Regions from separate parts of the Priestia sp. P5 genome, predicted to be linked through region 2. Evidence: riboswitches for the same ligand, from Rfam matches in the RefSeq annotation. Region 2 holds a riboswitch; each other region holds the start of a gene.
The links. A riboswitch is a leader RNA that binds a small molecule or an ion and turns the genes downstream of it on or off. The one in region 2 is predicted to bind lysine.
Positions count from the first base shown of each region.

Region 1: linked by a shared signal. The riboswitch ahead of MMB69_RS11885 (amino acid permease) and the one ahead of lysA (diaminopimelate decarboxylase) in region 2 are both predicted to bind lysine.
Region 3: linked by a shared signal. The riboswitch ahead of MMB69_RS00880 (aspartate kinase) and the one ahead of lysA (diaminopimelate decarboxylase) in region 2 are both predicted to bind lysine.

Region 1 covers NZ_JAKWFJ010000001.1:2,191,639-2,202,288, forward strand. Annotated here, with positions in the region: gene MMB69_RS11855 (LysE family transporter) at 1-595, opposite strand, end outside; gene MMB69_RS11860 (YqcI/YcgG family protein) at 748-1,515, shown strand; gene MMB69_RS11865 (cupin domain-containing protein) at 1,490-1,798, shown strand; gene MMB69_RS11870 (cysteine hydrolase family protein) at 1,820-2,407, shown strand; gene MMB69_RS11875 (GNAT family N-acetyltransferase) at 2,499-2,990, shown strand; gene MMB69_RS11880 (hypothetical protein) at 3,094-3,468, shown strand; gene MMB69_RS11885 (amino acid permease) at 3,505-4,944, opposite strand; lysine riboswitch at 5,047-5,231, opposite strand; TPP riboswitch at 5,406-5,506, shown strand; gene thiT (energy-coupled thiamine transporter ThiT) at 5,539-6,144, shown strand; gene MMB69_RS11895 (ethanolamine ammonia-lyase reactivating factor EutA) at 6,303-7,721, shown strand; gene MMB69_RS11900 (ethanolamine ammonia-lyase subunit EutB) at 7,748-9,118, shown strand; gene eutC (ethanolamine ammonia-lyase subunit EutC) at 9,133-9,846, shown strand; gene eat (ethanolamine permease) at 9,868-10,650, shown strand, end outside.
Region 2 covers NZ_JAKWFJ010000001.1:2,414,895-2,425,544, reverse strand. Annotated here, with positions in the region: gene MMB69_RS13045 (hypothetical protein) at 1-186, shown strand, start outside; gene MMB69_RS13040 (GNAT family N-acetyltransferase) at 361-936, shown strand; gene MMB69_RS13035 (O-methyltransferase) at 1,192-1,878, shown strand; gene MMB69_RS13030 (hypothetical protein) at 1,875-2,075, shown strand; gene MMB69_RS13025 (LysR family transcriptional regulator) at 2,198-3,109, opposite strand; gene MMB69_RS13020 (hypothetical protein) at 3,246-3,431, opposite strand; gene MMB69_RS13015 (hypothetical protein) at 3,582-3,716, opposite strand; gene MMB69_RS13010 (dicarboxylate/amino acid:cation symporter) at 3,855-5,117, opposite strand; gene lysA (diaminopimelate decarboxylase) at 5,170-6,498, opposite strand; lysine riboswitch at 6,644-6,826, opposite strand; gene MMB69_RS13000 (CBO0543 family protein) at 6,893-7,405, opposite strand; gene MMB69_RS12995 (NAD(P)/FAD-dependent oxidoreductase) at 7,743-8,861, shown strand; gene MMB69_RS12990 (YckD family protein) at 8,935-9,249, shown strand; gene MMB69_RS12985 (PAS domain-containing sensor histidine kinase) at 9,411-10,650, shown strand, end outside.
Region 3 covers NZ_JAKWFJ010000001.1:175,977-186,626, forward strand. Annotated here, with positions in the region: gene trxA (thioredoxin) at 1-124, shown strand, start outside; gene uvrC (excinuclease ABC subunit UvrC) at 349-2,115, shown strand; lysine riboswitch at 2,181-2,358, shown strand; gene MMB69_RS00880 (aspartate kinase) at 2,500-3,732, shown strand; gene MMB69_RS00885 (YslB family protein) at 3,783-4,310, opposite strand; gene MMB69_RS00890 (succinate dehydrogenase cytochrome b558 subunit) at 4,800-5,408, shown strand; gene sdhA (succinate dehydrogenase flavoprotein subunit) at 5,438-7,225, shown strand; gene sdhB (succinate dehydrogenase iron-sulfur subunit) at 7,229-8,002, shown strand; gene MMB69_RS00905 (acyl-CoA thioesterase) at 8,066-8,515, shown strand; gene gerE (spore germination transcription factor GerE) at 8,689-8,913, shown strand; gene MMB69_RS00915 (hypothetical protein) at 9,117-9,443, shown strand; gene MMB69_RS00920 (cation:proton antiporter regulatory subunit) at 9,593-10,093, shown strand; gene MMB69_RS00925 (cation:proton antiporter) at 10,094-10,650, shown strand, end outside.

The DNA.
Region 1 (10,650 bases), 220 kb from region 2:
ATAAAAAAAGTAGAAAACCAGCACCTAACGTAATGAGGCGAAAAAGCTTAGGCGTGATAAATTTTCTTGTAAAATGAATGCTGCTCGCAATATTTAAATTCCAAAGAAGGATGCCAAAGATAATAAAGAAACTGTGAAAAAAGACAGATAACCACGTTTGACTTTGGAGGCTTTCGCTTAAGCTTGACCCGAATACACCAAACCAAAACACAATATTTAAAGGGTTCATAAGAGCAATAAAAAAACCTGTAAAAAACGACTTATCTTTTTTAACAGAAGGGTTATTTACATCTACTGAAAAGGAACGAGAGACAGCTTGCTTCATACTTTGAAAGCCAACAAATGTGAGCATGACAAAACCCGTTGCATACAGGACAACCGTAACAGCCTGCATTTGAACAAAAGGCGTTAACCCTATTAAAATGAGAAGCATAAATAAGATATCGGCCGTCATGCCCCCTAAACCAACTAGCCAAGAAGCCCAAAATCCTTTTGTCAGACCTCTTTTAATCATCTCTATATTGATTGGACCTACCGGTGCTGCGAGACTAACACCTAGAATTATTTGTTTTATAGCAATCAAAAACCACTCCAAAAACACAGCCTCCTTTCTAACTTGTCCAACAGTAGCTTATATATATATAGATTAGAGTTTTATAATTTAGAAGCGGGATTTAGTTAAAAATACTCATAAACTTTCTTTTTTTTAATACACATGTAACGTTGAGTTCCATAAGGAGGGTTTTAATGGCATCAAAAATGCTTTTTCGAGCTAATGAGATTTTAGAGTCAACGCATGTCCCGTTCTGGGGAAAAGATGCTTTTCAATATTTCCAAAGCGATATATTATCAGAAGAAAATCCATTTCCTTGTATATTAGGGGTAGAAGGCTTTAAAAAAGATTTACTGCGTTTTTCATTTGTGACTACTCCTTATAACTACCAAGATATTAGGAATGCAGCGTCGGCACTTAGAGAATACATAGATACGTTTAAGACCATAGGTCGCTATACATCCTTTGTGTTATTCTTTAAGCCTGAACATAAAGAACGTTCAATGGAAGAGTATGAAACGATGTTTTGGGATACGCTGACGTTTCTTCATCAAATTGATCAAAAGAAATGGCCGCAAGACATTCCAAGAGACCCAAAAGATGCATTATGGGAATTTTGCTTTCACGGAGAACCTATTTTTGTCGTCTGTAATACGCCTGCTCATTCTTTACGTAAAAGCCGTAAGAGCAGAGGATTTATGATTACATTTCAGCCGCGGTGGGTGTTTGAAGGTATGACAGGGGATTCAAAAATAGGGAAGCATGTACAAAAAGTCGTCCGCGATCGCTTAAAAACATATGATGACGTAGCAGCTCACCCTGAGTTAGGCTGGTATGGACAGCAGGAAAACAGAGAGTGGAAGCAATATTTTTTACACGATAATAATAACCATACTACCGGACAATGTCCGTTTAAATTAAAAAGGAGTGAGCAGCATGGACGTAAAAAAAGCCTCTATTAAAAAAGGAGTTGGCGGAAAGTTTGAAGAAGTAATTAAAGAGCTGCTTCCGGCGTATACTGGATACGTTGAAGTGCAGCATGACATTGCTTTTCAAACGCACCCGACTCATACGCATCCAACTGATGAAATTCTTCATATCCTTGAAGGATCTATTTACTTTACAGTTGAACGTGATACGGTTCTATGTCAGGCAGGAGATCGAATACATTTACCGAAACAAACGGTTCATTCGTCAAAAGCTGGTCCTGATGGGTGCACATACGTTATTTCCATTTTAAAATAAAGACGAAAGAAGATGATGCTTATGCTACGTTCCCGGCCAGTGCTGCTGCTTATCGATGTGCAAGAAGGATTTTATTCACCACAGTGGGGGGAAAGAAATAATCTAGAGGCAGAAAAACATATGCTGACGCTACTGCAAGCATGGAGGCGCCAAAATTATCCTGTCATTCACGTACAGCATGCTTCGGAAAATCCAGATTCTCCTTTACACCCAAGTTCGAAGGGGTTTCAATTCAAGGAAGGATTTGGTCCACAAGAAGATGAATACTTAATTCGCAAACACGTGAACAGCTGCTTCATTGGAACAGAGCTAGACAGTTATTTAAAAGCAAATGGCTATGATACGCTTATCTTAATAGGACTAACTACTAATCACTGCGTCTCTACGACTGCCCGCATGGCTGGAAATCTAGGGTACAGGACGTACGTTGTAAACGATGCAACAGCTTGCTTTGATTGTATGTCCTACGATGGAAAGACAAGGCTTCCTGCAGAAGATGTACATACATTCGCACTGTCTTCTTTGCATGAGGAATTTGCAACGGTCGTTTCTACAAAAGAGACACTTCAAGTTCTTCAAACCTTTCAATATGCTCAAAATCATAACTGATGTGCATGTGCACATCGGTTTTTTTATGTAGATTATGTTTATTAAAAGAAGTAAAATAAAGATAATTCTATACTATAAGGAGTTTGTACATATGATCATTCGTTATGCTAAAGAAGAAGATTTACCTATGCTTGTTGAAATTTATAATCAGTCCGTTCAAAAAAGTGCTGCTACTTTTGACTTAACGCCTGTAACGGTAGAACAAAGAAGGGGCTGGTTTAATAATCATATTAGCAATGAACTTTTTCCGCTTATTGTTGCGGAAAAAGATGGGGTAGTAGCGGGCTATGCTTCGCTTTCTTCTTATCGAGATAAAGAAGCGTACATTCAAACGGTAGAGCTATCGATTTATATTGATAAAAATCAGCAGGGGTATGGCATTGGAAAACAGCTTATGAAGCGAATTTTGGAATTGGCTAAAGAACTCAACCATCACGTTGTCATTTCAGGGATTACAAAAGGGAATGATATCAGTATCAAAATGCATGAGCAATTTAATTTTACATTTTGCGGAGAATTTAAAGAAGTAGGCTGGAAATTCGATCAGTGGCAAGATGTGCTTTTTTATCAGCTTATTTTATAAGATGTATGACACCTTTACACATTGTAACGTTTTAGTTTCATGTGTAAAGGTTATTAAAATAATAAGTCATTTTATTATTTTAATACGAAAGGTGTTAGCTATCATGAATACACATTTTCAATATCAGCATATAAGAGCTATTCCAAAAAGATGGTCCAAAAAAGAACTGCATATCCAGCTGAATAGAATCAAACACAATTCTGAACTATCTACTATAACAGCAGATCCGCTTTTTCATCTGTTACAATGTACTCGTTCGGGCCTTCAAACTAAGCAAGAAATCATAGACTACATCCAAAGCATTCCTACTCATCAACTTCCATCTTTTGTAACCCATTTAAGCAGGTTAATTCAGCATATTTATTATATAGAAGCTGCTGATTACTGCAATCGTAATCGTCCCCTCAAAGGTTATATGCTTGTTATGAAAAAACAGCCCGCCTATATATCTCTACATTTTGCTGATCAGATCACATAAAAAAAGCTCTCTATTCAAAAGAATAGAGAGCTTTTTTTATTCGTATTTTTTCACTGTTACTTGACATTCTTTTAACGGAATAAGTTTTGACTTTTTCGTCCATTTGTATCCTAACCAAACAATTAAGAATAAAGGAAGTCCGATATAAGAAACAAGTACACCGTACCAGTCAATCGAATCACCCATAAACGCCGAATAGTTTTGACCTAAAATAACAACAGCACATAAAATAAAGGCAAAGATAGGACCAAACGGGAAAAGTTTTGCATGATATGGAAGTTCACTCAAAGCATGACCTTGGGCAACAAAAGCTCTTCTAAAACGATAGTGGCTGATTGCAATTCCTAACCAAGCAATAAAACCAGACATACCAGAAGCGTTAAGTAACCATGTGTATACCGCACCGTCTCCAAAAAATGAAGCACCAAATGCAAGTGTACCGACAAGTGCCGTTGCGATTAAGGCATTAACTGGAACGCCTCGTTTATTCACTTTTGCTAAGAACCTTGGTGCTTTTCCATCTTTCGCTAAGTTCCACAGCATACGCGTAGAAGCATACATACCTGAGTTACCAGCAGATAAAACGGCTGTTAAAATAACGGCATTGATAGCCGATGCCGCAAACGCCAGACCTGCTCGTTCGAATATTAGAGTAAACGGACTTACCCGCACATCATCGCTTGCTAATGAATCCGCTGTGTATGGAATAAGCATTCCAATAACAAAAATAGCTAAAATATAAAATAACAAGATGCGCCAGAAGACTTGTTTAACTGCGCGAGGAACCGTTTTTTCCGGATCTTCACTTTCTCCAGCCGCGACCCCAAGCAACTCTGTTCCTTGGAATGAAAAACCAGCAGCCATAAAAATACCTAAGACAGTAAAGAATCCACCGTGAATCGGTCCATCACCAAGCGTGAAGTTTTTAAAACCTGGCGCTTCATTGTTAAAGATACCAAAAATCATCATAATACCAATAACTAAAAAGATGATAACCGTTACTACTTTAATTAATGAAAACCAAAATTCAGATTCGCCAAATCCTTTTACAGAAAGGTAGTTAAGCCCAAACATAATTAATAAAAACAGGGCACTCCATAAAATAGAAGAAGAGTTCGGGAACCAAAATTTCATAATAAGGGCTCCAGCAGATAATTCAGCTGCAATTGTAATAGCCCAGTTGTACCAATAGTTCCAGCCGAGAGCGAAACCAAAGGATGGATCTACAAATCGAGACGCATACGTACTAAACGAACCAGCTTCAGGCATATAAGCTGCGAGCTCCGCCAGGCTGGTCATCAAAAAGTAAACCATGACACCAATAATAGCGTAAGCTAAAAGCGCTCCCCCAGGTCCTGCTGTGTGAATTGCTCCACCACTTGCTAGGAATAAGCCGGTTCCGATGGCTCCTCCTAATGAAATCATCGTTAAGTGGCGAGATTTCAACCCACGTTTTAATTCTTGCTGCTCTTGCATAGATAAATACTCCTTTCGAATGTACGGAAAGAGACGGGATAACATAAAAAAAGCCCGCAGTATATGTGCGCGCTTTTAAATCTGAAAACCGCGTCAACCTTCCGTGAAGATAGCTCTTCACATCACTCGCATGATGTGACAGTTCTGTTCCTGTTCGGAGACAGCCCCAGCTTAAATCAACCGAGAAGTGATCTAAACTTCGGCAATTTTTCCTTTCAAGCAACATCCTCAATGTTCTCTGCATTTCCGTTACTTTACTATTAAAAACTGCGACCTCTACCTCATCGATTAGGATGAGGGTTTTTTATATTCATTTGACATAAAAGAAGTATAACAAATACTAAAACGATTGTCATTATAAAAAATAGATTCAGAAAATAGAAACATCTTTGAAATCTCTCGAATCTATTTTGTTACATATGGTATAATGAGTGTTGTCATAATACTACATAAATATCCGAACGTACCACAGGGGGAGCCGACGTGCTGAGAGTGAACAAATTGTTCAGACCCTTAGAACCTGTTAGTTAACGCTAGCGTAGGAATGTGGGAATAGTAGCATATATTTGCTTACTCCTGTGTAAACCGTTTGATATGAATGATTCAAAAACAGGAGTGAGAAACGTGAATAAAGCATTACCTTTACAGGCTAAAATTGAAATAGCTATTTTTGCAGCATTGGCTTTTTTAATTGATCTTTTACCTTCTATAAAAATTGCAATAGGCGTAAGCATTTCGTTCTCTATGGTTCCTATTTTTATTATGTGCTTTCGATGGGGAGTCAAAGGAGGAGCTTTATCCGGATTTTTATGGGGAATATTGCAATTAGCTTTAGGAAATGCATATATTTTAACCCCATTGCAAGCTTTTATAGAGTATATTATCGCTGTTACCTTTATTGGATTTGGCGGGATTTTCTCTAGTTCTATTAAAGGATACTTAGCTAATAATCAAAGATCAAAAGCTTTCTTTTTTATTATCTTATCTTTAATTATAGGAAGTTTTGCTCGTTATTTTTGCCATTTCATTGCAGGCTTAATATTTTGGGGATTTGCTGCCCCAAAAGGAATGCCTATTCTATGGTATTCTTTCTCGATAAACGGGATTTCGATGATTGGGTCGTTGCTATCATGTCTAATTATCCTTTCACTATTAATCCCATCGGCATCAAGAATGATTGTAACTAAATCACACTCATAATAAAAAAGGCTAAATCTACCAAGGTTTAGTCTTTTTTTTGTCATTTGTCACCTTTGTTTACACGAAAATGTGTCAGGTTTGATAACATAGTTAGTGAAATATTCAAAAAACTGTTTTATGATAATCACCATATTCAAACGAGATAAGGGATTGATAGCATGCTACAGAAATGGATCACGAGCATAGGTTTAGATATTGGAACAAGCACAACAAAGCTGGTTGTAAGCAAGCTGTTAATAGCAAATCAACAAAATCAGTTTACGCTGCCAGGCTGTCAAATTATTGATCGTCGCGTAACGTATGCAAGTTCTATCTATACCACCCCTATGCTAAACGATGTTGAAATCGATGTTCAAAGATTAACGGTACTACTAGAACAAGAGTATAAGAATGCAGGAATCTCCTTAGATCAAGTGGAGGCAGGTGCTGTGATCATTACAGGAGAAACGGCTAGAAAGCAAAATGCAGAAAGTATCGTTCACTATCTAGCCGAACATGCTGGGGATTTTGTTGTTGCAACAGCCGGCGCTGACTTGGAAGGAATATTAGCAGCAAAAGGATCGGGAGCAATCGAACGTTCTGCTGAAACAAATGCAGTAATTGCCAATATTGATGTAGGAGGAGGCACTGCTAACATCGCTTTATGTCAAAATGGAAAAGTGATAGAAACGTTCACACTGCATGTAGGTGGGAGATTAATTCGGCTGAATTCAGACGGTGCTGTAACCTACATTTCACCTTATTTAACTGAATTTTTAAAAAATAATTCTTTAACACTACGAGAAGGTGAAAAAGCAACATTTGAAAAGCTTTCGTCTATCTGTCAATTACTAGCTGAAGAAACCGTGAAATATGTAAAAGTGCTGAATCAAAATTCCACGCTGCTTGTTTCTCCTCATACAAGATCTTCTATACACCCCGAAACGATCATGGTTTCAGGAGGAGTAGGAGCAATGATGGAGAAGCAAAAGCCAAAAACCGTGAAAGAAGTGGCCATACATGGAGACATTGGTCCGCTTCTAGCATATCATTTTCAATCCATCCAAATATCTCAAGCCGCTGAGACAACGCGCGCTACTGTAATTGGTGCTGGTATGCAAAATACAGAAGTTAGCGGATCAACCGTATACATTGGGTCGAAGCGGCTGCCGCTAAAAAATATTCCGATTATAGAGATACCCGTTCAGCAAGAAGAGACGTGGAATCCGCAGCTGTTTCAAGAAAGAGCTCGGGCGTCATGTATGCAGGCTTCAACTATTTTCAGTGCAGAAGATCCCCCCGCTGCTATTGCTTTATCTCATTTTCCTTACTGCAGCTATAAGATGCTTCAAGAATTAGCAAAAGTAATAAGCGCTGAATTTATTGCTTGTTTTAAGGGAGCTAAGTGCCTCGTTGTTCTATGCGAACAAGATATTGCAAAAGCCTTAGGACAAGCATTAGCTAAACAGAGCAAAGAGTTAGAAATTATTTGTTTAGATCAAATTGATTTTACACACGGAGATTACATTGATCTAGGGTTACCAGTAGCTGGAGAGGCGATCTCCGTTTCCGTTAAAACGCTCGCTTTTTCATCATAATCTATTAAATATCTAAGGAGGAAAAGATGTTTAAAACTACACGATTGTTAGGAGAAACATTTTCATTTTATAGCTTAAAAGAAATTATGGCCAAAGCAAACGAAGAGCGTTCTGGAGATCAGCTAGCGGGAGTTAGCGCTGAATCAATGAAAGAACGAATGGCAGCAAAGCAAGTTCTAGCGGATATCACACTTGCTGATATTCGAAATTACCCGCTGCTCAGCGCAGATGAAGACAACGTCTCGGCATTAATCGAAAGTCAGATTGATTCATCGGTTTACGACATTATTAAAAATTGGACAGTAGGAGGTTTAAGAGAATACATTTTATCCGATCAGCATAGCGGAGAAGACCTTCTTGCACTTAGCAAAGGGTTAAGCAGCGAAATGATTGCGGCAGCTACTAAAATCATGTCCAATTTAGATTTAATTCAAGGAGCTGCCAAGATAGAAGTGCAAACTAGTTGTCAAACGACTATCGGCCAAAAAGGAGTATTGGCTTCTCGAGCCCAGCCTAATCATCCTTCAGATAACTTAAAGGGAATGAGAGCATCTCTATATGAAGCGTTAAGCTATGGAATTGGAGATGCGGTTATCGGAATTAACCCTGTTATTGACACAACGGATAATATCTACGCGCTTTTGAATGAAACAAAAAATATAATCAATGAATGGGCAATCCCAACTCAAAACTGTGTGTTGTCACATGTGACGAGTCAGATGAGAGCAATTGAAAAAGGAGCATCTGCTGACTTGATTTTTCAAAGTTTGGCAGGCACAGAAGCCGGTAATGATTCATTTGGAATTTCACTGTCTATGCTTGATGAAGCGACAGCGCTAATTCATGAAAAAGGGACGGCAAAAGGTCCGAACCGCTGGTATTTCGAAACAGGACAAGGTTCTGAACTGTCATCGGAAGCTCACTATAATATTGATCAAGTAACGCTTGAAGCTAGATGTTACGGCTTAGCTCGTCACTATAAGCCTTTCTTAGTTAATACGGTTGTTGGATTTATTGGACCTGAATATTTATATAACAGCAAACAAGTTCTACGAGCTGGGTTAGAAGATCATTTTATGGGCAAAATGCACGGCCTGCCTATGGGAGTAGACGTATGTTACACCAACCACATGGATGCTGATCAAAATGACATGGATAATTTAAGTATGCTTCTGGGAACAGCTGGAGTGAACTTTGTCATAGGAGTGCCCATGGCTGATGACTGCATGCTAAACTACCAGTCTCTTAGTTATCATGACATCGCAACAGTACGTAATGTACTTGGCCGTACCCCAACGCCGTTATTTCAAAAGTGGCTTGAAGATCAGCGTATTATGGAAAACGGACGCTTTACATCAAGAGCTGGAGATCCAACTATTTTTATGAATTTGATTTAAGGAAGGTGCTTACTATGATACCAATGTCAAATCGAGATCCGCTAGAAACACTTAAACAATTTACCCCTGCCCGCATAGGTGTCGGCCGTACAGGAACAAGGCCGCTAACAAAAGACGTTTTATCTTTTCGCGCGGATCATGCTGCAGCCGTAGATTCTGTATACGGCGCAGTTTCAGAAGATATTCTATCTGAGTTTAACCTTTTTTCTGTGAATACACGCGTGGAGTCAAAAGAACATTATTTAAAACGGCCGGATCAAGGGAGGTTATTAGCAGATGACGCTAAGAAAGAAATTTTTAAAAACTGCGTGCCACAGCCTGATGTACAAGTAGTGGTATCAGATGGACTGAGCGCTAAGGCAATTGAAGAAAACATGAGCGACGTGTATCCTGCTTTAATCGATTCACTGGAGTCATATGGACTTCGTATCGGAACTTCATTTTTTGTAAAAGGGGGACGAGTTGCGTGTATGGATGAAATTGGCGAGATCATAAAGCCAAAAGCACTTGTGCTATTGATTGGAGAGCGACCTGGGCTGGTTAGTGCTGAATCAATGAGTGCTTACATGTGTTATGAACCTAGAAAAGGTAAAAAGGAGTCTGACCGTATGGTTATTTCTAATATTCATAAAAGAGGGACGCCCCCTATTGAGGCAGCCGCGCATATCGGTACCATGATTGACAAAATGATCAAGCAGCAAACAAGTGGTGTACATCTTATTGTCTAAACATCAAAAGGAGGAGAAGATATGGCGTTACAAAAACAATTAAAACCTATTCATTTATGGGCTATTTCAGTAGGCATGGTTATTTCAGGACAATACTTTGGGTGGAATTACGGGTTTGAACAAGGCGGGATTATCGGACTTGCAATTGCAACCTTAATTGTAACCGTGTTTTACACAACGTTTATGTTCAGTTATGCAGAGCTTTCAACGTCTATCCCGCAAGCCGGTGGGCCTTCAGCTTATGCAAGAAGAGCACTTGGACCTTTTGGGGGATATATCGCAGGAATTGCATGCTTGCTTGAATTTATTTTTGCTCCTCCTGCTATTGCGGTCTCAACAGGAGCATACCTACACTTCCTTATTCCAGCCGTTAACCCTGTATATGCAACGGTAGGCGCTTTTATTTTCTTTGTTTTATTAAATTTAATCGGGGTAAAAGAAGTAGCAGTGATTGAGCTTACAGCTACCATTGTTGCACTAATTGGTTTATCTATTTTTTATGTAGCTGGTTTGCCTCATGTACAAACATCGAATATTTTTAATGATCATTCATTTATTAACGGGCCAACAGGGGTATTAGCAGCTATTCCATTTGCTGTTTGGTTTTATCTGGCAATAGAAGGCGGAGCGATGGCAGCAGAAGAAGTGGAAAATCCTAAGAAAAATATCCCTAAAGGGTTTATTGGAGCGATTATTACTCTAGCAACCGCAACCTTGTTTACACTATTTGTAACAGCAGGACTTGGCGGAGGAAGCGGGAAACTAGCCGATTATCCACTTCCGCAGGCACTGTCTTCTGTATAC
Region 2 (10,650 bases):
ATGACTAATCAAATTTTGAAGAGTTTATCAAATAATAGCAGCCAACAGGCGTCTATAGATCCTAAAAAAGCACGTTTAATGATTGACGCTATACAAGAGCAAGTAGAGAAAACAGAGGATAAAGAAATAAAGGAAAATCTTTCTGAATTCGTATGTAAAATACAGAGCTTTGTGAATCCGTATTAACAGTTCCCAATAGAAAAGCAGAATCCATATTATAAAAGAGTACGAGAACTCAAAGTTTCTCGTGCTTTTTTATTGGAAAAACTGTAGAAAGAGAAAAGGATTATCAACATATATGGATAAATAATAATGGTAAAGCTTCATATTCTGCCGTGAAATAACAAGGAGGAATGAACATTGCATCATATTGAAATAAGAAGACCAAAAATAGAGGACCGCGCAGAACTTCACGAGCTTTTTAATGAAGTAATCACAGATACCTTTCAGAAAGAGGGTTTATCTGACATGGTGAGCGATATACAAATAGAAATTGAAAGCAAAGAACAATATTTAAAAAGTGACCTTGATAGCGGTGGAAAACATCGATTCTTTTGGCTCGGAATAGATACGTGCACCAATAAGATTATTGGCTGTATTGAATATGGTCCTGCTAGTGAATTAATTATGGCATGTACAAAAGGAGAGCTACAAGGATGGATTGAAATCGGCACAGTTTTTGTTCATCCAAAGTACCAAAGAAAAGGTGTAGGAACACTGCTTGTACATATTATGCTGCTTACGCTTCAAAGCAGAGAAATTAAAAAAATCTGTTTGGATAGCGGATACAAGAATGCTCAGAAAGTATGGAAAAAAACATTTGGCGAACCACATTATTTAGTAAAAGATTACTGGAGCAAGGGATATCATCACATGATTTGGAAAATAGAAACAGAACGTACACCGATAGTATTTAAGTCCAGTCATAACGGATAATAAGATGTCTTCTAGAAAATAGCCGGTAGAAAGGTACCGGCTATTTTCTACTGATTGAGCTACGATTATTTAAAGATAAAAAAGACCTCTCTGAAGGTCTTTTTTTATGGACATATAACAATTCTTTTTAAGAGCGAGCAGGATAGTTTATTAGAGAGCTAGAACACATTCATAATACGAACGATTACGGCAACAAGCTGAATATGAGAAAAACATATTCTTATCTTTGAAATAATAATAAAGCTTTTATCACTTATGTGGAGGAGTATGAAAATGTCTATATATGAAATTTGGAATGAAGTGGATCTTTATATGAATGATAAGCTCATAGAACCTGACCCTATTCTTGATGAGGTATTGAAGGCGAATCAAGAGGCTGGATTACCTGCCATCGACGTATCGCCTAGTCAAGGAAAGTTTCTGCATTTGTTAGCTTCTTTAAAAGGAGCTAAACGTATTTTGGAAATTGGTACTCTTGGAGGGTACAGCACGATTTGGCTAGCCAGAGCTCTTCCGAAAGACGGACATCTGATTACGCTCGAATTAAACGCTCAGCATGCAGAAGTAGCAAGAGCTAATTTAAAAAGAGCGGGAGTAAGCCACTTAGTAGAAGTCATTGTCGGCCCCGGGCTTGATACATTAGCTGTATTAAAGGATAGGGGAACAGAGCCGTTTGACCTTATCTTTATTGATGCTGACAAGCCGAATAACCCAAATTACTTAAAGTGGGCTCTAGAATTATCGAAAAGAGGAAGTACGATTATTTGTGATAATGTTGTTCGTCAAGGGCATGTGGTGAACTCAGAAAGTGAAGATGAAAATGTAAAGGGAATTCGCCAATTTATGAATGCTCTGGCTCAAGAAAAACGAATCAGCGCCACGGCTATACAAACCGTTGGAAGCAAAGGCTATGATGGATTCATTGTAGGGATTGTTGAATGATAAAATTTGTATTACACATAAAAAGAGACGGAGACATAACTAAATCCATCCAATCTAAAGATGAACAAATGGGATCCATGCGCTGGACTACTTGTCACAGCGCTGTTGATTTCCGTGTAAGACTACGCTTTCGGGGAGGCTCATCTATTCCGCTTTTCCAGCATGAGTCTCCGCTTTGCCTTCCAATCAACAGCTAGAAGCAAATACATACATGAAACCTACGTTCAGCGTCCCCACGAAAAAATCCGAACGAGTTGGATTCTCAACCAAACTCGTTCGGATTGTCCTTCAACTAACATACTTTTGTTCCAGACTCTTTTTAAATGGGCCCCAATTTATCTGTCATTTGTTTTTCGGTTAAAAAATTAATCAATTCTCGTACAGCGAATGAACTGTAGCGTTCTTTTAACAGAATAATTCCAAGTTCCCACATCATTTCAGGATCTGCAATAGGTACGGTAGTAATATTGGGATCTTTCACTTTGGCATAAAGCGATTCGGGTAAAATAGCAATACCTAGTTCTGCTGCTGTTAATTCAATAATTAAATCCCATTGAGAACTTTTATACGCTATAGAAGGCACAAAGCCTGATTTTAAAGCATCTTGAATTAACCGGTCGTGCAGCGTAAATTCTTCACTGAACATAATGAATTTTTCATGCTCCAATTCTTTCATCCAGACGGAAGAACGTTTCGCTAAAGGATGGTTTTTATGCGCGTATAAAAGGAATCTCTCCTTAACGAACGGGTATACGTGAAAATGTTCATCATGACCGCTTGTGAGAGGAAGCATAACAATCCCTATATCTACACCAGCCTCTTCCACAAGTGCTTCAATTTTTTTTGCTCCAAATTCAATAAGCTCTAGAGATACTTTAGGGTATCGTTCATTAAATGCTTTTGCAATCTTCGGGAAAAACAAGGTCCCGATGAGCGGAGGGACGCCCATCTTGATTTGCCCTGTTTGCAAGTTCATTAAATCTCCCAACAAGTGAGGCATGTCTTTTAACACCGACAGAGCTTTAGTTGCCTGATGATACACGACTTCTCCTGCATCAGTTAGCTTTAATTCTCTTGTTGAGCGATCAAGAAGCTCAAATCCTAGTTCATTTTCTACTTTTTTGACGGCTTTACTTAAAGCCGTTTGTGACAAATGAACTTGCAGCGCTGCCTTTGTAAAATTTTTATGGTTCGCTACCTCTATAAAGTATTCTAAGTCTCTGATTTCCATGTGAAACTCCATTTCTGCAAACTGCTTATCCTTTTTCTTTACTCTTTATTTTAACCATTAAATTATTTACTGTAAATGCGCTGATTAAAAAGGGGGAGGATATATCCAATGAATAAAAACAGGGAAAGGAAATGAACTAAAGTTTCTGTCGAAATTGATTTATAAAACGAATAATCTTTTTGTAGAGAAACATGGATTTCGCTACTAGCTGATGAGGAATATAAAGATTTTTGCCTGTACGTTCGGGCAAAAATGCAAAACTTATTAAAATAACTGAAAGTCCAAAGGCTGCGGCTGTAATCTCTAGCCAAGAAAACATCATATCATTCCTCCTTTTACAAACCTATTAATAGAATATGTAAAAGTTCGAAAGGAGGTTGTACGATAGCCCCATAACGAGCGGGGGTATGAAGTTCTCTCTGAAAATAAAATGACGTTAAAGAACGCAGGCGCTGCGCTCTTTAACGTCATTTTATTTTCGTTCTTCAGCTTGATGCTCTTGTTTGTTTTGCTCAGTAAGACGTTTTTGATGAGCCTTTGTTTCTGCGCTTACGTGATTCGCATCATTCGGTTGATTTTTCTTTGAACCTCCTGCAGCGTTACTCATTAGACGACACCTCCAGTCCGGTTATGAAACATACCTATAGAATGTGCGTATTTACAGACTTTATACACCGCTACCGATATTACTGCACACGAAAAAAGCAAAGGGAGAGTCACTAAGACTGTTCCCTTTGCTTTTTTGCTAGGCGACTTTATCGGTGGTGATAATTTTGTTAATCCAGTCTTTTCCTTCTGTAAACCTTGTAACAAGCATCGCTGTTACTGTATTTCCCGTACTGTTTAAAAGCGTAGCAGGGGCGTCAATAATTGTGGAAATGACCGCAATTATGGGCAGAACTTCTGGGGAAAATCCATAAATTGTAATGATTAACATTTCGCCAATCATACCGCCTCCAGGAATTGCTCCCATTACGGCTCCAACTAAAAAGGCTACGCCTAATATGCTCAAAATACTCATAGCAGACGTCATATCTTTGCCAAACAAACTGAATAAGAAAACAATTTTTAGAATACCACCGATAACAGAACCATCTTTATGGGTGTTTGCTCCTAGTGGAATCACCGTTTCAGCAATATCCAGCGGCACACCCATTTTCTTTGTTGCATCTAAATTGACTGGAATAGATGCAGCAGAAGAACAGGTAGCAATAGCGGTGATAGAAGGAGCAGCTGCATTTTTCCAAAACAGCTTAATTCCTGCTTTACCGCCAGCAATCCATGCGTATAGCGTAAAGAAACCGAAATAGTAAACGATTGCAATTAATAAATAAAGAATAAATGCTCTAGCGTACCCTTGTAAGATCTTTGGTCCAAGTTCTCCTACTACAGTAGCAAAATAGCATCCTAAACCAATGGGGGCATAGTACATCACAATTTTAACAACCTTCATCGATACTTCTTGACCCGAAGTCAGAAATTTCGCCATAGGCTGTCCTTTTTCACCAGCCATTGTTGTAGCAATACCGAAAATAACGGCAAAGACAATTAATTGTAAAATATGCTCTTTCGAAAATAACTGAACAAAATCAGGTACAGTAAATGTACCAACAAGCTGAGTTAAAAGCGTCATTTTTTCAGCTGTATTTTCACTGTCACCCATCAATTCTTTAATGGCAGAAGTATCTACATTATGTAGCGGATTGTAAAGTGATGCGCCTAAAAAGCCTAAAACGGCTGAAACAGCAGCAGTGGCGACAAACACAACGGCGATACCTAGCATAATTTTACCAAGACGTTTCATTTCGTTCATGTTTGCAATTGCCGAAGCCACACTAAAAAAGACAAGGGGAACGATAATCATGAACATTAAATTAAGAAACAAATCACCAAAGGGCTTTACGACTGCCACATCGGGCCCGATAGCATATCCTGCTATCCCGCCAATTAAAATAGCGAGAAGCAGAATAAGCGATGATCTGTACGTTTTAAATACACTTAAAACCATAGTTAGATTTCCTCCAAACAACAATAGCTTCTTTACTACGCAAGAACGGCTATCATTTGCTCATTGCATACGTAGTAACGACTGGCTTTACATCTTTACGCACCAAATCTTCGTATGTTTCTCGCTCTACAGCAAGACGAGCTTCTCCATTTTTCACAAATACAACAGCAGGGCGCGGAATACGGTTGTAATTGCTAGCCATTGAATAGTTGTAGGCACCTGTAGAGGACACTGCTAATAAATCTCCTTGATTAACGCGCGGTAAATCGATATCCCAAATAAGCATATCTCCTGATTCACAGCATTTCCCCGCAATTGATACTGTTTCATCTTTTTTATCCGTCACTCTATTAGCCAAGACAGCTTCATGTTTTGCATCATAAAGGGCAGGGCGGATATTATCGGTCATACCGCCGTCAATTCCTACGTATTTGCGTACACCCGGAATCTCCTTCGTTGAGCCAATTGTATAAAGCGTTGTACCCGCTTCTCCTACGATGCTTCTTCCAGGCTCAATCCAGACTTCTGGAAGGGTATAATTCTGTTCAGTTAACGTACGGCTTAGCTTTTCTGTCAGTGCATCTACATAATACTCAACTGGAAGAGGAGAGTCGCTTTCGGTATAACGAATACCAAAACCACCACCTACGTTTAAAACTTTTACTTCAAACTCCATTTTATCACGAATACTGAATAAGAAATCAGTTAAAATATCAATGGCGCGAGAAAAACCATCTACTTCAAAAATTTGCGAACCAATATGACAATGAATGCCTAAAAGATCGTAGTAAGGTTTTTCTAACGCAGAACTTACCGCTTTCATAGCCTGGTCATTGGAAAGACCAAATCCAAACTTGGAGTCTTCCTGTCCGGTCATAATATACTCATGTGTGTGGGCTTCAATCCCTGGAGTAACACGCAGAAGAATAGATGCTTTCTGTTTGCGCTCAGCTGCTAAGGCATGCAAAACTTCAAGTTCGGTAAAGTTATCAACAACAAAACAGCCAATATTCGCATCAAGAGCCATTTCAATTTCTTCAATCGTTTTGTTATTTCCATGAAAATGAATGCGTTCAGCTGGATATCCAGCTTCAAGAGCTGTAAATAATTCGCCTCCTGAGACCACATCTAATGACATATCAAGCTTCGTTAAAAGGCTAGCCATTTCCATACAAAGAAACGCTTTCCCTGCATAGGCGATTTGATATGAAAATCCGCTTCTTTGAAAGGCTGAATGGAAGGCCTTGCATTTCGTCTCAATTAATTCTTGATCGTAGATGTATAGAGGAGTGCCGTATTGTTTTTTCAGTTCGACCGTATCGCACTGCCCAATTTCTAAATGATTGCTGCTGTTAATTTTACTCGTTCCATGTAAGTACATAATCCGTATCCCTCCATTTAAATCATTCAACTATAACTTTGAACTTTGATGGTCAGTAGAAAAACACAAAAAAGACCCGTGAAGTGATGTTCACGCGTCTTGGTTTCATAATAATAAAGTATTATTACATTCTAGGCATCAACATCTCTTCAATAGCTCTCCACAAACCAAATGGTTTGTGACAGCTCAGCATTTATTCAATACTGAACCAGTATATGAACACAATGGATGTTTATATACTTCGGCACGAAATCCCTTTTACTTATCTTCACAGACTCCATTAGTCTCCAATAAGTGACTCTTGATTTCATGCACCTCTATTCTCAGAGAGGAAAATTATATTTAAATGTAATTCCTATTATATTTCTTTTTCCGCTGTCTAGTCAACGAAAAGTTAAGGCATAGGAATATCAAAAAAAATAAATAAGAAAGCTATGAAGCTTCCAGATAGAATCCAAGCAGCCAGTGCTGTCTTCTGATGAATGACTAAAAGTGAGAACGTGACAATATTGAAGAGAAAAGAACACAGCAGCGACCATCCATAATGATGAGTGATACTGTGATTAACATAAGCAATGAACTCAATCACAGTAAATAAAAGCGCCCACAAAAGAATCCACCACAGCCGGCCGCTTACATGCAGCGGCAGCCTTCCTAAAAAAACCGGTATAACAAACGGATAAATAATTAAGGTTATTCCAAGGGAAACCATTAGGTGATCGGGTAGAAAAAGGTGATCAATACCAACAGGGTGAAATACCCATACGCGGTGATGAAACAGCAGCACTTCATAAAGCAAATTCCCCGTGACCCAAAACAGCAAAGTAGGATAGTATTCTTGATACCTTCGCCACTTGCCAAATAGTAAACCAAGAATGATGAAAAATAATACAAATGAAGATTGCATACGCTCTCCTTAAAATAATGGTTATTTCTTTTTATTTACATATTATAGAAATTTTATTCTCTCCGCTTTTATTCAGAAACTATAATAGAAAAGCCGTAAGCAGCAGCGGTAAAGACATACTACCACTATTTATGACTGTCTTCACCCTGCTATAATCTCCGTAAAAGAACTTCTAACACTTTTGTTTACAAGATGAAAGGAGCTATATGTCAAAGTCAGCAAGACGTAAAAGTAAGCTCAAAATAGCTTCGCCTAGTATGGGACTTCTTTTTTTGCTATGCTAAAATTGCATACATATAGCATGAGAATACTAGAAGAAAGAAAAGGGTGTTTTGGTATGAAAACATACATCGTAGTTGGAGCTGGGATACTTGGAGCTTCTACAGCATATCATTTAGCAAAAGCAGGAGCAGATGTGACATTGATAGATCGCCAGGATGCTGGTCAAGCTACTGATGCAGCAGCAGGAATTGTTTGTCCATGGCTTTCGCAGCGTCGAAATAAAGCATGGTACCGCTTAGCAAAAGGCGGCGCCAAGTACTATCAAACATTAATTCAGCAATTAGAAGAAGATGGAGAAACGGATACGGGATATAAGCGAGTAGGAGCAATTAGCTTACATACTGATGAACAAAAGCTTAAAAAAATGGAAGAACGAGCATATAAGCGTCGGGAAGAAGCGCCCGAAATAGGCGAGATTACACGTTTATCCGCTAAAGAAACACAGGCTTTGTTTCCGGCTCTTTCGGAAGAATACAGTTCAGTTCATATTAGTGGAGCCGCTCGCGTCAACGGAAGAGCTCTTCGAAACGCACTTGTGAATGCAGCGAAGAAAAACGGTGCAAAAATAATAGAAGGAAACGCAGAACTACTTTATGAAAATAATCAAGTAACGGGCGTTGCTGTAAATGGACAAACCCTTCTAGCAAGTACAACAATCGTGACAGCAGGAGCGTGGGCAAGTCAATTACTAGAGCCTCTTGGAGTGAAATTTTTAGCAAGCTTTCAAAAAGCGCAAATTGTCCACTTGCATCTCCCTGATTTAGATACAAAAGACTGGCCCGTTGTGATGCCTCCAAGCGACCAATATATTCTTTCATTTGAACAAGGGCAAATTGTTATTGGAGCAACACATGAAAACGATACGGGTTATGACTTGAGAGTAACTGCTGGGGGGCTTCATGAAATTTTTTCAAAGGCCTTATCAATTGCTCCTGGCTTAACAGAAAGCACAGTCTTAGAAACAAGGGTAGGGTTTCGACCATTTACTCCAGGCTTCTTGCCAGTCATCGGGGCTCTTCCGGCTTACGAAGGAATACTAGTGGCGAATGGTCTCGGAGCTTCAGGCTTAACGTCGGGTCCTTATCTTGGTTCAGAGCTTGCTAAATTAGCACTTGAAATGGAAATGGAAATTGATCTCAGCGACTATGATGTAAGAGGAGCTATCGAGTCTTAAGCAAACAGAATGAATGAAAACAAATAGAAGTTCGCAAACTATAACTACTATATGATGAAAGGAAGTAGATTGTTTGCGAAAGATTATGATAAGTGCAGCAGCAGCTTTTTTATTTATGAGCGCGACGCCTGTATTAGCAGAAAACAATCCTCAGCCAGAAACAAAAGACGTGCAGCTGACGTCTCAGCAAAAGAAGGAATTGTCCGTGCTATACAAAGAAATGCTAGCAAAAAAGAAAGAAATACTTTCAAAATATGTCGAGTACGGCGTGCTAAGCAAAACGGAGAGTCAAAACATTTCTTCACATATGGAAAATCGCTATCAGCATATGGAGAAAAATGGTTTTGTGCCGAAGCGACACTGTCATAAAATGCATCATTCAAAGTAATTCATATTCACATAAAAAAGCGCCTTTACAGGCGTTTTTTTTATGTGAATGAATGGAAAATATCCGCTTCTTTATCTAGTAAATTCTAAAATCCTCATGTAAAATTAAGAGAATGAGAACGAGTAGGAAAGATGCTAGTGAGGGGTAGGTAAATATGAACGATGAACGAAAATAAAAAAATAGTCCGATTACATGCAGAAAATCATTCAGCTGAGGCGCTAGGAATCATATTTGCTTACAAACAAAAAGATGACCATCTTGTTTACAGTATGTATCAAGGTGAGAGTGTTCATGAGCAAAAAATACCTCTAGAAGAATGGGTCTCGTATGAGCATTTTTTCGAAGCACTAAATAAAAAGAAAAAGCTTATGTACGAGCTTCAAATAAATGATAAACGCTATGTAGTAAACTTAACCCCTTTATCTTACACAGAAAAGCCTGAAATCATGGGACATTGCGTGAATATAACTAGTTATCAGGAGAAAAAAGAACAGATTCAGCCTTTTATCTATCATAACGCAGATGCTGTTGCTGTCGTTGACTTAGAAGGTAAAACGCTTCAAGTGAACCCTGCGTTTGAGAATACATTTGGCTGGACGTTTGAAGAAATTTATCAAAAGCCTCTTCCGATTATACCTTCGTTTTTAAAGGAGCCAGTGTGCGAACTTCATAAGACCATTCAATCAGGGGAATCGAAAACGGAATTTGAGACGGTCAGACAGCATAAAGACGGTCATTTAATTAATGTAAGCGTCACACTATTCCGCGTTGAAAATATGAACGATTGGCCGCTATGCATTGCTTTTGTCTATCGAGATATAACATCACGCAAGCAGGCCGAAACGGCTTTAAAAGAAAGCGAAGAACGCTACCGAAGTTTGATTGAGTTATCACCAGAAGCGATTATCGTTCATAGTGAAGGGAAAATTGATTACATCAACCCTGCAGGAGCCAAAGCGCTGGGATACAAAAGTCCTCAAGACGTATTAGGAGCTTGTGTTTATCAGTTTGTTCACCATGATTACTATGATGTTGTAAAACAGCGAATTTATCGAATGAAAACAGAAAATAAATCTGTAGACCTACAAGAAGAAAAGTTTATTCATAAAGACGGTCATACGATTGATGCCGAAACCATTGCTTTCCCTATTCCCTATATGGGAAAGCAGGCCATTCAAGTTTTGTTTCGTGATATTACAGAACGTAAAAAAACTGAAAAATTGCTGCGTGAATCCGCTCAGCTTTCCTTAGTCGGACAGTTAGCGGCTGGTATAGCTCACGAAATTCGAAACCCTCTGACGGCGGTAAAAGGATTTATGCAGTTATTAAAAGAAACGAGCGGTCAGCCTTACTATGTAGAAATGATAAATCATGAGTTAGATAGAATTGAATTGATTACCG
Region 3 (10,650 bases), 2.2 Mb from region 2:
TGGAAAATTTGGTGTTATGAGTATCCCAACTTTAGTATTATTTAAAGATGGAGAGAAAGTTGACCAAGTAGTTGGTTTCCAACCAAAAGAAGCATTAACAGAATTAATTAATAAACACGCGTAAGTCAAAACCTAGCTCAGGCTAGGTTTTTTCTTTTTCTCCACTTTTTCTCTTTTGGGAATACTTTTATTTAGCGAATATGCGTTCGTTTGTTTTATACTAGATGTAGGGAACACCGTCATAAATCCGGCTTATGTGCATGTATTGTAAAGCAGGAAAGAATGTAGGTTACGCTTCATAAGCGAATGTATAGATGGACAGAGTAAGAGAAGAGGAAGGAGAAAAATATGAACGATTATTTAAAAGAAAAGCTGGCTATTTTACCGGATCAGCCCGGCTGCTACTTGATGAAAGATAAATATGGAACGGTCATTTACGTAGGAAAAGCAAAAGTATTAAAAAATCGAGTGCGCTCCTACTTTACCGGATCTCATGACGGAAAGACGCTTCGACTTGTAAACGACATTGTCGATTTTGAGTATATCGTCACATCTTCTAATTTAGAAGCGCTTATTTTAGAAATGAATTTAATTAAAAAGCATGATCCAAAATACAATATCATGCTTAAAGATGATAAGGGTTATCCCTTTATTAAGATTACAGCTGAAAAACAGCCCCGACTTGTCATTACAAGAAAAATAAAAAAAGATAAAGGGAAATACTTCGGTCCTTATCCTAACGTTCAAGCTGCAAATGAAACAAAGCGGCTTCTTGATCGCATTTATCCATTAAGAAAGTGCTCTACCATGCCAGACAGACCTTGTTTGTATTACCATATCGGGCAATGTCTAGCTCCTTGCGTAAAAGAAGTAAAAGAAGAGCAAAACAAACAAATTATTGAAAATATCACGCGGTTTTTAAATGGTGGATATGAGCATGTCAAAACAGAGTTAACTGAAAAAATGTTAAAAGCTTCAGAAGAACTTGACTTTGAACGAGCTAAAGAATATCGAGATCAAATTGCCCATATTGAAGCGACAATGGAAAAGCAAAAAGTAACGTTTAATGATTTTGTTAATCGAGATGTATTTGGCTATTCTTATGACAAAGGCTGGATGTGTGTTCAAGTTTTCTTTATTCGTCAAGGGAAATTAATTGAGCGAGAAGTTTCTATGTTTCCTTTTTATAAAGAGCCAGAAGAAGATTTCTTAACTTTTATCGGTCAGTTTTATGCTAAAAATATTAAGCCAAAAGAAGTGCTGGTTCCAGCAACGATTGATGCAGAGTTGGCTGAAAAATTAGTAGAAGTAGAGGTTCAGCATCCAAAGCGAGGCAAAAAGAAAGAATTAGTAGAACTTGCGTGTAAAAATGCAAAAATTGCGCTCGGTGAAAAATTCTATTTAATTGAACGAGATGAAGAGCGCACGGTTGGCGCAGTTGAACGGTTAGGAGAAGAGCTTGGAATTGCAGCTCCTTACCGCATTGAAGCATTTGATAACTCAAATATTCAAGGGACAGATCCCGTTTCTGCGATGATTGTTTTTGTTGATGGGAAACCAGAAAAGAAAGAGTATCGCAAATATAAAATTAAGACCGTACAGGGACCAGATGACTACAGTTCCATGAGAGAAGTCGTTCGCAGACGGTATTCCAGAGCGTTAAAAGAAGGTCTTCCGCTTCCGGATTTAATTGTTGTAGATGGAGGCAAAGGGCATTTAGCTGCAGTACAGGACGTTCTTGAAAATGAATTGGGACTTTTAGTGCCTACAGCAGGTCTTGTCAAAGATGATAAGCACAGAACCTCCAACCTGATGATTGGTGAGCCTCCTCAAATCATACCGCTCGAACGCAATAGTCAAGAATTTTATTTGCTTCAGCGAATTCAAGATGAAGTTCACCGCTTTGCGATTACCTTCCACCGTCAAGTGCGCTCTAAGTCCGCTTTTCAGTCAGTTCTGGACGACATTTCGGGAGTGGGAGAAAAGCGTAAAAAAGCTTTATTGAAGCATTTTGGTTCGGTGAAAAAATTGAAAGAAGCAACGGTTGAAGATATTCGGAATTCTGGGGTTCCTCAAAACATTGCTGAAAAAATTTATGAAACATTGCAAAAATAGTCTTGAAATAATAGAAAATATTTGATAAGCTATTAACTAATTTCATACGACACTTCATCAAATGAAGTGAAGATAGAGGTGCAAATTTAATCAGTACGTATCAGGAAGGGTATGAGCCCTTATGAATGATGCGGAAAGGGAAATTTGCCGAAGTGAACATTACCTCATAGTAATGATTGCTGGTTCTGCGTTGAATAAACGTAGGATTGTCAAGATGTAGATTCTTGGAGAGCTATCTCACGGCAGTGGACGGTTATGTTTTATAATTTTCGTTCGTTAAGCAATGAGAGCTCATCTCATTGCTTTTTTTATTGTCTGAGTAAAAAAATTTAGCTTCTCATCATCCTGCATATGCAAATTTATTGAAAAGGAATGAACAAAATTATGGCATTAATCGTTCAAAAATTTGGTGGAACATCTGTTGGTTCTGTTGAACGTATTCAACATGTAGCAAACCGTGTTATTCAAGAAGCAGAGCGCGGTAACCAAGTAGTTGTTGTTGTATCGGCAATGGGCAAAACTACAGATGCACTGGTGAAATTAGCAAGTGATATTACGGACAGTCCAAGCAAACGCGAAATGGATATGCTTCTTACAACTGGAGAACAAGTAACGATTTCCCTGTTAACAATGGCTCTTCAATGCAAAGGGCATGAAGCAACTTCGCTAACAGGTTGGCAAGCTGGTATCCGGACGGAAGCAGTTCACAGCAATGCACGAATCCAGCACATTGACACGACTCGTATCCAAAGCCAATTAGATAGAGGTCGAATCGTAGTAGTAGCTGGATTCCAAGGCTGTTCAGAAGATGGAAGCATTACAACATTAGGTCGAGGCGGCTCTGACACGACGGCAGTAGCTCTTGCCGCAGCATTAAAAGCTGCAAAATGTGATATTTATACAGACGTAACAGGAGTATTTACGACAGATCCGCGCTATGTAGAAGATGCTCGTAAGCTTCAATCTATTTCATATGACGAAATGTTAGAATTAGCTAATTTGGGAGCAGGGGTGCTGCATCCGCGCGCTGTTGAGTTTGCAAAAAATTATCAGGTACCGCTAGAAGTGCGTTCAAGCTTAGAAAACGAGAATGGAACGATTGTTGAGGAGGAAGTTTCAATGGAACAAAACTTAGTCGTAAGAGGAATTGCGTTTGAAGATAATATTTCACGAGTGACAATTGAAGGGTTAAACAACGAGTTGCAAACTCTTTCTACTATTTTTACAGCATTAGCAAAAGAACAGTTAAATGTAGATATTATTATTCAAAACGTAACGGCTAATAATCGTCTCTCTATCTCATTTTCTATTAAAACCGTAGACGTAGATGCCGCTCTTGCCGTCTTAAAAGAGTATAAATCTACTTTAGGATATACGCGTATTGAACATGAAAGCGGTCTGGCTAAAGTATCGATTGTCGGCTCCGGCATGATTTCTAATCCAGGCGTTGCAGCGGAAATGTTTGAAGTGCTGGCAGGAGAGAAAATTGAAGTGAAGATGGTCAGCACGTCTGAAATCAAAGTATCTACAGTTGTACCGCACGCTGATATGGTAAAAGCTGTTGAGACGCTTCACGTAGCATTTGAATTAGAAGAGCAGCAGGCAGTGCAAGTATAAAGAAAAGAAAAAGACGTGGTATCTCCACGTCTTTTATATATACATATTTCCTATTTTTTATAACGCTCCGCACGCGTTTCGGTAGGTAAGATATCTTTTCGGTCCCACTGCACGGAAATCAGCACTTTTCCGTTCTTTTCTTTATGTGTTAAGTAGGCTTCTGTTAGGCAGTTGTTTTGACGCTGAATCTGTTCAGCCACAAATCCTGACTCAAGATGAAACGAACAAGTTTCCTGCTGAAATCTTTTGCTGACCACATCACCTGATAACTCAAGCTCTAGTGAATATTTATCTTTTTTTGCAAGCGTCAGTGTTCCCCAGGAAGCTGCTTTAAAAAAAGCGACGATTTCATCCATTGTATTTAACGGGTATTTCCGCGCAAGGTGTTTTCCTGCCCAGTATGAAATGGTATTCGTTTCGTCTCCAAGAAGCTCTGGAATTAACACGTCACGCAAAAGGCTGTATCCGAAATATGAAACGTGATCAAGAGCTCTCTCTGTTTCAGCTGTGACATTAGGTTCTGATGTTTCCATCGTCTCTTCAAGTTCTTGCTGTGATTCTGTTTGTAAATTGCTCATGCTTTCCCCTCTTTCTTTACTACTATTATATACAAATCTAAAAAACCTCTCACGCATTTTTTTAATAAAATGTAAGAGGATCTTTATTATGGTAAAAAGAGTTAGATGTAAAGATGAAAAATCCATAATATACCTTTTAAAAGGGTACTTTTACCTGTGTAAATGTTTTGTGAACTTGTTTACAATAAAAGTATAAAGTAAACGCTTACTTATTTGTGGCAAGCAATATTATAATAGAAAGAAAAAATCTGTAACATCAATATAGTAAGCGTTAACAAATATAAAATTTTATAAATTTATATTTTATAGAAGATTTAAACATCTTGCCTTGACGCTCTTAATCGATGGGAGTAAAATTAACCTGTCACATACTTTATTAGGAAATGCAAAGGTTTTCATTTCCTGTATTCACGATTAATCTATTTGTCTAGTGGGAGTAAGAAAGTTCTTCACAAACTATGTTCATTTAACTAAGGGGGGTCTACGCAGATGGCGGCAAACAGAGAGTTTCAATATCGGAGAATCCATTCATTACTTGGGGTAATACCAATCGGGATTTTCTTAACACAGCATTTAGTTGTGAATCATTTCGCGACAAAGGGAGAAGAATCATTTAATCAAGCAGCTCACTTCATGGAGAGCTTACCTTTCCGCTATGCTCTAGAAATTTTCATTATTTTCTTACCAATCGTTTTTCACGCAATATACGGTCTTTACATCGCATTCACTGCTAAAACAAACGTTAACAACTATGGGTTTTTCCGTAACTGGATGTTTATCCTTCAGCGTGTTTCAGGTGTAATCACACTTATCTTCATCACATGGCACGTATGGGAAACCAGAATACAAGCTGCGCTTGGAAAAGAAGTAGATTTTCAAATGATGGAACGAATTTTAAGCAACCCGGCAATGCTTGCATTCTACATAGTTGGTGTTGTATCTACGATCTTCCACTTTGCAAACGGTCTATGGTCATTTGGAGTTAGCTGGGGGTTAACTGTAACACCACGTTCTCAAAGAATTTCAACTTATGTGACATTAGCAATCTTCTTAGCACTTACATTTGTAGGTGTTCGTACATTATTCGCATTTGCATAAAATTAAGGTTTTGAAGGAGTGGGGTTCCGATGAGTAACGGAAAAATCATCGTAGTCGGTGGCGGTTTAGCTGGCTTGATGGCAACAATAAAAATTGCTGAGTCTGGCAAGCAAGTAGATTTATTTTCACTAGTTCCGGTAAAAAGATCTCACTCAGTTTGCGCGCAAGGTGGAATCAACGGAGCCGTAAATACGAAAGGTGAAGGGGATTCACCATGGGAACACTTTGATGACACAGTGTACGGCGGAGACTTTTTAGCCAACCAGCCACCTGTAAAAGCAATGTGTGAAGCAGCTCCTGGTATTATTCACTTACTTGACCGCATGGGTGTTATGTTTAACCGTACTCCTGAGGGTTTGTTAGACTTCAGACGATTTGGCGGGACGCAGCATCACCGTACGGCTTTTGCTGGAGCAACAACGGGTCAACAATTATTGTACGCATTAGATGAGCAGGTTCGTCGCTATGAAGTTGCCGGACTTGTGACAAAGTACGAAGGATGGGAATTCTTAGGTGCTGTTCTTGACGATGAGCGCAGCTGTCGCGGAATTTCTGCACAGAATTTAAAATCAATGGAAATTAAAACGTTCCCAGCTGACGCGGTCATTATGGCTACAGGTGGACCTGGAATTGTTTTTGGAAAATCGACGAACTCAGTTATTAATACAGGTTCAGCAGCATCTATCGTGTATCAGCAAGGTGCATACTATTCAAACGGAGAGTTTATTCAAATTCATCCAACTGCTATCCCAGGAGATGATAAGCTTCGTCTTATGAGTGAATCTGCTCGTGGAGAAGGCGGACGCGTTTGGACATATAAAGACGGTAAACCTTGGTATTTCTTAGAGGAAAAATATCCTGCATACGGTAACTTAGTACCTCGTGATATTGCAACTCGTGAAATTTTTGACGTCTGCGTAGCGCAGAAGTTAGGAATTAACGGAGAGAACATGGTTTATCTGGACCTTTCACATAAAGATCCAAAAGAGTTAGACATTAAACTTGGAGGTATCATCGAAATCTACGAAAAATTCATGGGCGATGATCCGCGCAAGGTACCAATGAAAATTTTCCCAGCCGTACACTATTCAATGGGCGGTTTATGGGTGGATTACGATCAAATGACAAATATTCCTGGCTTATTCGCAGCTGGTGAGTGTGATTATTCACAGCACGGAGCGAACCGTTTAGGAGCAAACTCATTATTATCAGCTATTTATGGTGGTATGGTTGCCGGTCCTAAAGCGGTTGAATACATCAATGGTTTGGAAAAAAGCGCAGATGCTATTTCTTCAAGCGTATATGATCGTCATGTGAAAGAAGAAGAAGAAAAATGGAACAATATCATGAATCTTCAAGGTACAGAAAATGCATACGTTCTTCATAAAGAGCTAGGGGAATGGATGACTGACAACGTGACAGTCGTACGATACAATGACAAACTGTTAAAAACAGATGAAAAGATTCAAGAATTAATTGAACGCTATGATCGTATTAACATTAATGACACGGCTAAATGGAGTAATCAAGCGGCAACATTTACTCGTCAGCTTCAAAACATGCTTCAGCTTTCACGTGTTGTAACGCTAGGAGCTTACAATCGTAACGAAAGTCGCGGTGCTCATTATAAGCCGGATTTCCCAGATCGTAACGATGAAGAATTCTTAAAAACAACAATGGCATCTTTTGTCGATAAGAAAACGGCTCCTTCTTTCCATTATGAAGAGGTTGACGTATCGTTAATCAAACCGCGTAAGCGCGACTACACAAAGAAAAAAGATGAAAAACCAAAAAAACAACAAGAGGGGGTTCGTTAATCAATGAGTGAACAACAAACAGTCCAAAAGACAGTGCGCTTCATTATTACACGTCAAGATTCAGCTGAATCTGCTCCTTACAATCAGGAGTTTGAAATTCCGTATCGTCCGAATATGAACGTTATTTCAGCACTGATGGAAATCAGACGTAACCCTGTTGATGCTTCAGGTAAAGAGGTTGCTCCGATAAACTGGGAAATGAACTGTTTAGAGGAAGTATGTGGAGCCTGTTCAATGGTCATCAACGGTAAACCTCGTCAGTCATGTACAGCTCTTGTTGATAAATTAGAACAGCCAATTCGCTTACAGCCAATGAAAACATTTCCTGTGGTTCGTGATTTGCAAGTGGACCGCAGCCGTATGTTTGATTCACTAAAAAAAGTAAAAGCCTGGGTTCCAATCGATGGCACATACGATTTAGGTCCAGGACCGCGTATGCCTGAAAAGAAACGTCAGTGGGCGTATGAGTTATCCAAATGTATGACATGTGGCGTTTGCTTGGAAGCTTGTCCAAATGTAAACGATAAGTCAAACTTCATCGGTCCAGCACCGCTTTCTCAAGTTCGCTTGTTTAATGCCCATCCAACCGGTGCGTTAAATAAAGGAGAACGTTTAGAGACGATTATGGGTGATGGAGGACTAGCGAACTGCGGGAACTCTCAAAACTGCGTTCAATCATGCCCAAAAGGAATTCCATTGACTACTTCAATCGCAGCTTTGAACCGCGATACAACAATTCAAGCATTCAGAAGTTTCTTTGGTAGCGATCAAGTATAATCACTCAAAACCTCTCCAAGCGGAGAGGTTTTATTTTGTCTATGACGAACGGAGGAAATACAGATGAATAATATTTCGTATATTGAAGACATGGATCATTGGAAAGAGTCATTTTCATTTAAGCAGGAGATCAAGGTAAGATTTTCTGAAACAGATATGTTTGGACATTTAAATAATACGGTCCCTTTTGTTTATTTTGAACAAATACGTACGGAATTCTTTCACCATATTGGCTTTATGCAAAAGTGGACGAGTGAGCATGAGGGAACGATACCGGTGGTGGCTGATTTGCAGTGCGATTATGTCAAACAAGTGTATTTTGGCAACGTGCTATCTGTTTTTGTAAAAGCTCATAGAATTGGACGTTCGTCGGTTGATTTACACTATATGATTCAAAATGAGCAAAGAGAGGTTGTACTCACGGGGAGAGGAACAATGGTGCAAATTTCTAAAGAAACAGGAAAAAGCGTGCCTTGGGATGAAGAGATGAAAAGGTGTTTATCAACTATATGAAAATGGCTTGAAGGCTCTTTCTTCAGGCTTTTTTCTTTTTTAAAGGTAAAAAAGAGTTTTTTACATATTTTTTCTAAAACTAGTAACCGCGTAGGCATACCGCACATAAGATATGTTGACTAAATTTACACCCATCCGATAGTTCAACTCAGGATCAGGCAAGGAGGGTTACATTGAAAGAAAAAGAGTTTCAACCTAAACCGCTACTTACAAAGCGTGAACGAGAAGTATTCGAGCTTTTAGTACAGGACAAAACAACAAAAGAAATCGCGAGTGAACTATTCATTAGCGAAAAAACAGTTCGAAATCATATTTCTAATGCGATGCAAAAGCTTGGAGTCAAGGGGCGTTCTCAAGCAGTCGTAGAACTCCTTCGAATGGGAGAACTTGAACTATAACATGAGCTGGCTTTCTTCTTAGAAAGCCAGCTTTTTGTATATTTTTTTAAGTGTCGCATACATATCTAAAAAGAATGACATTAAGAAAATATTATAAAAAAGGTAAATCTTTATAAAAAAAACTTATTGCTTGAAATTGAATTTCAGAGTACGTATACTTTTAAGTAAGGAGATACTAGTTCAGAAGAAAGAGAGGTGAGATGATGAAAAATGTATGGATGAACTTATTGTTATGCATGATATTCTGTTTGCCTTTTGCGAGTTTGCCAGATAAATTTATTGATAACGACTTTGAAAAAGTGAAGGTCACAAAAAGTTCTGTTCAGCATTACACCGATATTGTGCACATGTCTCCAGGAGCTAAGCACAGCGTTAAACAAATAGGATCCCTCATACAAAGCGTGATAGTAACTTTTGCTTTAGTATGGGTGAGTGCCAAACTCATCATTCCAACGCATCAAATTGCGTATTTTATCCTCAAGAAAACACTTTTTTATCCAAAAATCTTTCAATCAAGTTACCTCAATTAAATAAAAAAAGGTTGAAATTTCCACAGCCTTTTCTTCGAACCTAAAATTACCAACTATTCTTAGGCTTATTTGCTATGCGGATTTTCGATGCAAATAACGCGACAAAATAAAAAAATTCTTTTTAAAAACTTTATAGGAGTGATCATTCAATGATGATTAAAGAAACGGAGTTACCAGGAATCGGGCGTAAATTTGAAATTGAGACAAGCGGAGGAAGCCGCGTAGTCGTTATCATTCATGATGATGGACGACGTGAAATCTACCACTTCGATCAAAAAGATTTAGAAGAAAGCATTTTTGACATTACTTTAACAGATACGGAATCAAGACAGCTAGCTGCAATTTTAGGGGGCATGATTTATAAGCCAAAAGCAATGGAAACCATTGAAGTGGCATTCAATGACTTAGTTATTGAATGGTACAAAGTTGAAAAACAAGCGAAAGCTCACAGTAAAACAATTGGTGAAATTGACGTTCGCAGCAACTATGATGTAACTATCATCGCCGTCATTAAAAACACGCAAAAAAAATTATCCACTCCAGGACCAGATACGTTAATTGAAGAAGGAGATACGCTTGTCATCTCTGGTGAAAGAGGAAATTTAAAAACGCTCATTAAAGAATTGCTTTCACAAGGAGGTAGTTCATAATTGGATCATTTAGTATTTGAAGTTGGGACAGCTTTGTTACTAGTTGCTTTAGCGGCTATACTCGCACATAAATTTAAATTTACGATTATTCCATTCCTCATTCTTCTGGGCATGGCCGTTGGTCCCCATGCTCCTGAGTTTGGCTCATTCAGTTTAAAGTTTATTGAAAGCCAAGAGATTATTGAATTTATGGGGAGAATTGGAGTTCTCTTTTTACTGTTTTATTTAGGATTAGAATTTTCAGTTGGAAAGCTAATTAAATCAGGTAGGTCCATCGCGGTGGGAGGATCTATTTATATTTTAATTAACTTTACTTTAGGATTATTGTATGGATACCTGACAGGAAACCCTCTTCTTGAAGTGCTGATTATCGCTGGAATTATTACGATTTCGTCCAGCGCAATTGTCGCAAAAGTATTGGTTGATTTAAAACGAACAGCGAATCCAGAAACGGAACTGATATTAGGGATTATCATGTTTGAAGATATTTTCTTAGCGGTTTATCTTTCTGTCGTTTCAGGGTTGGTGCTTGGAGACCACGGATCGCTTGCTGGATC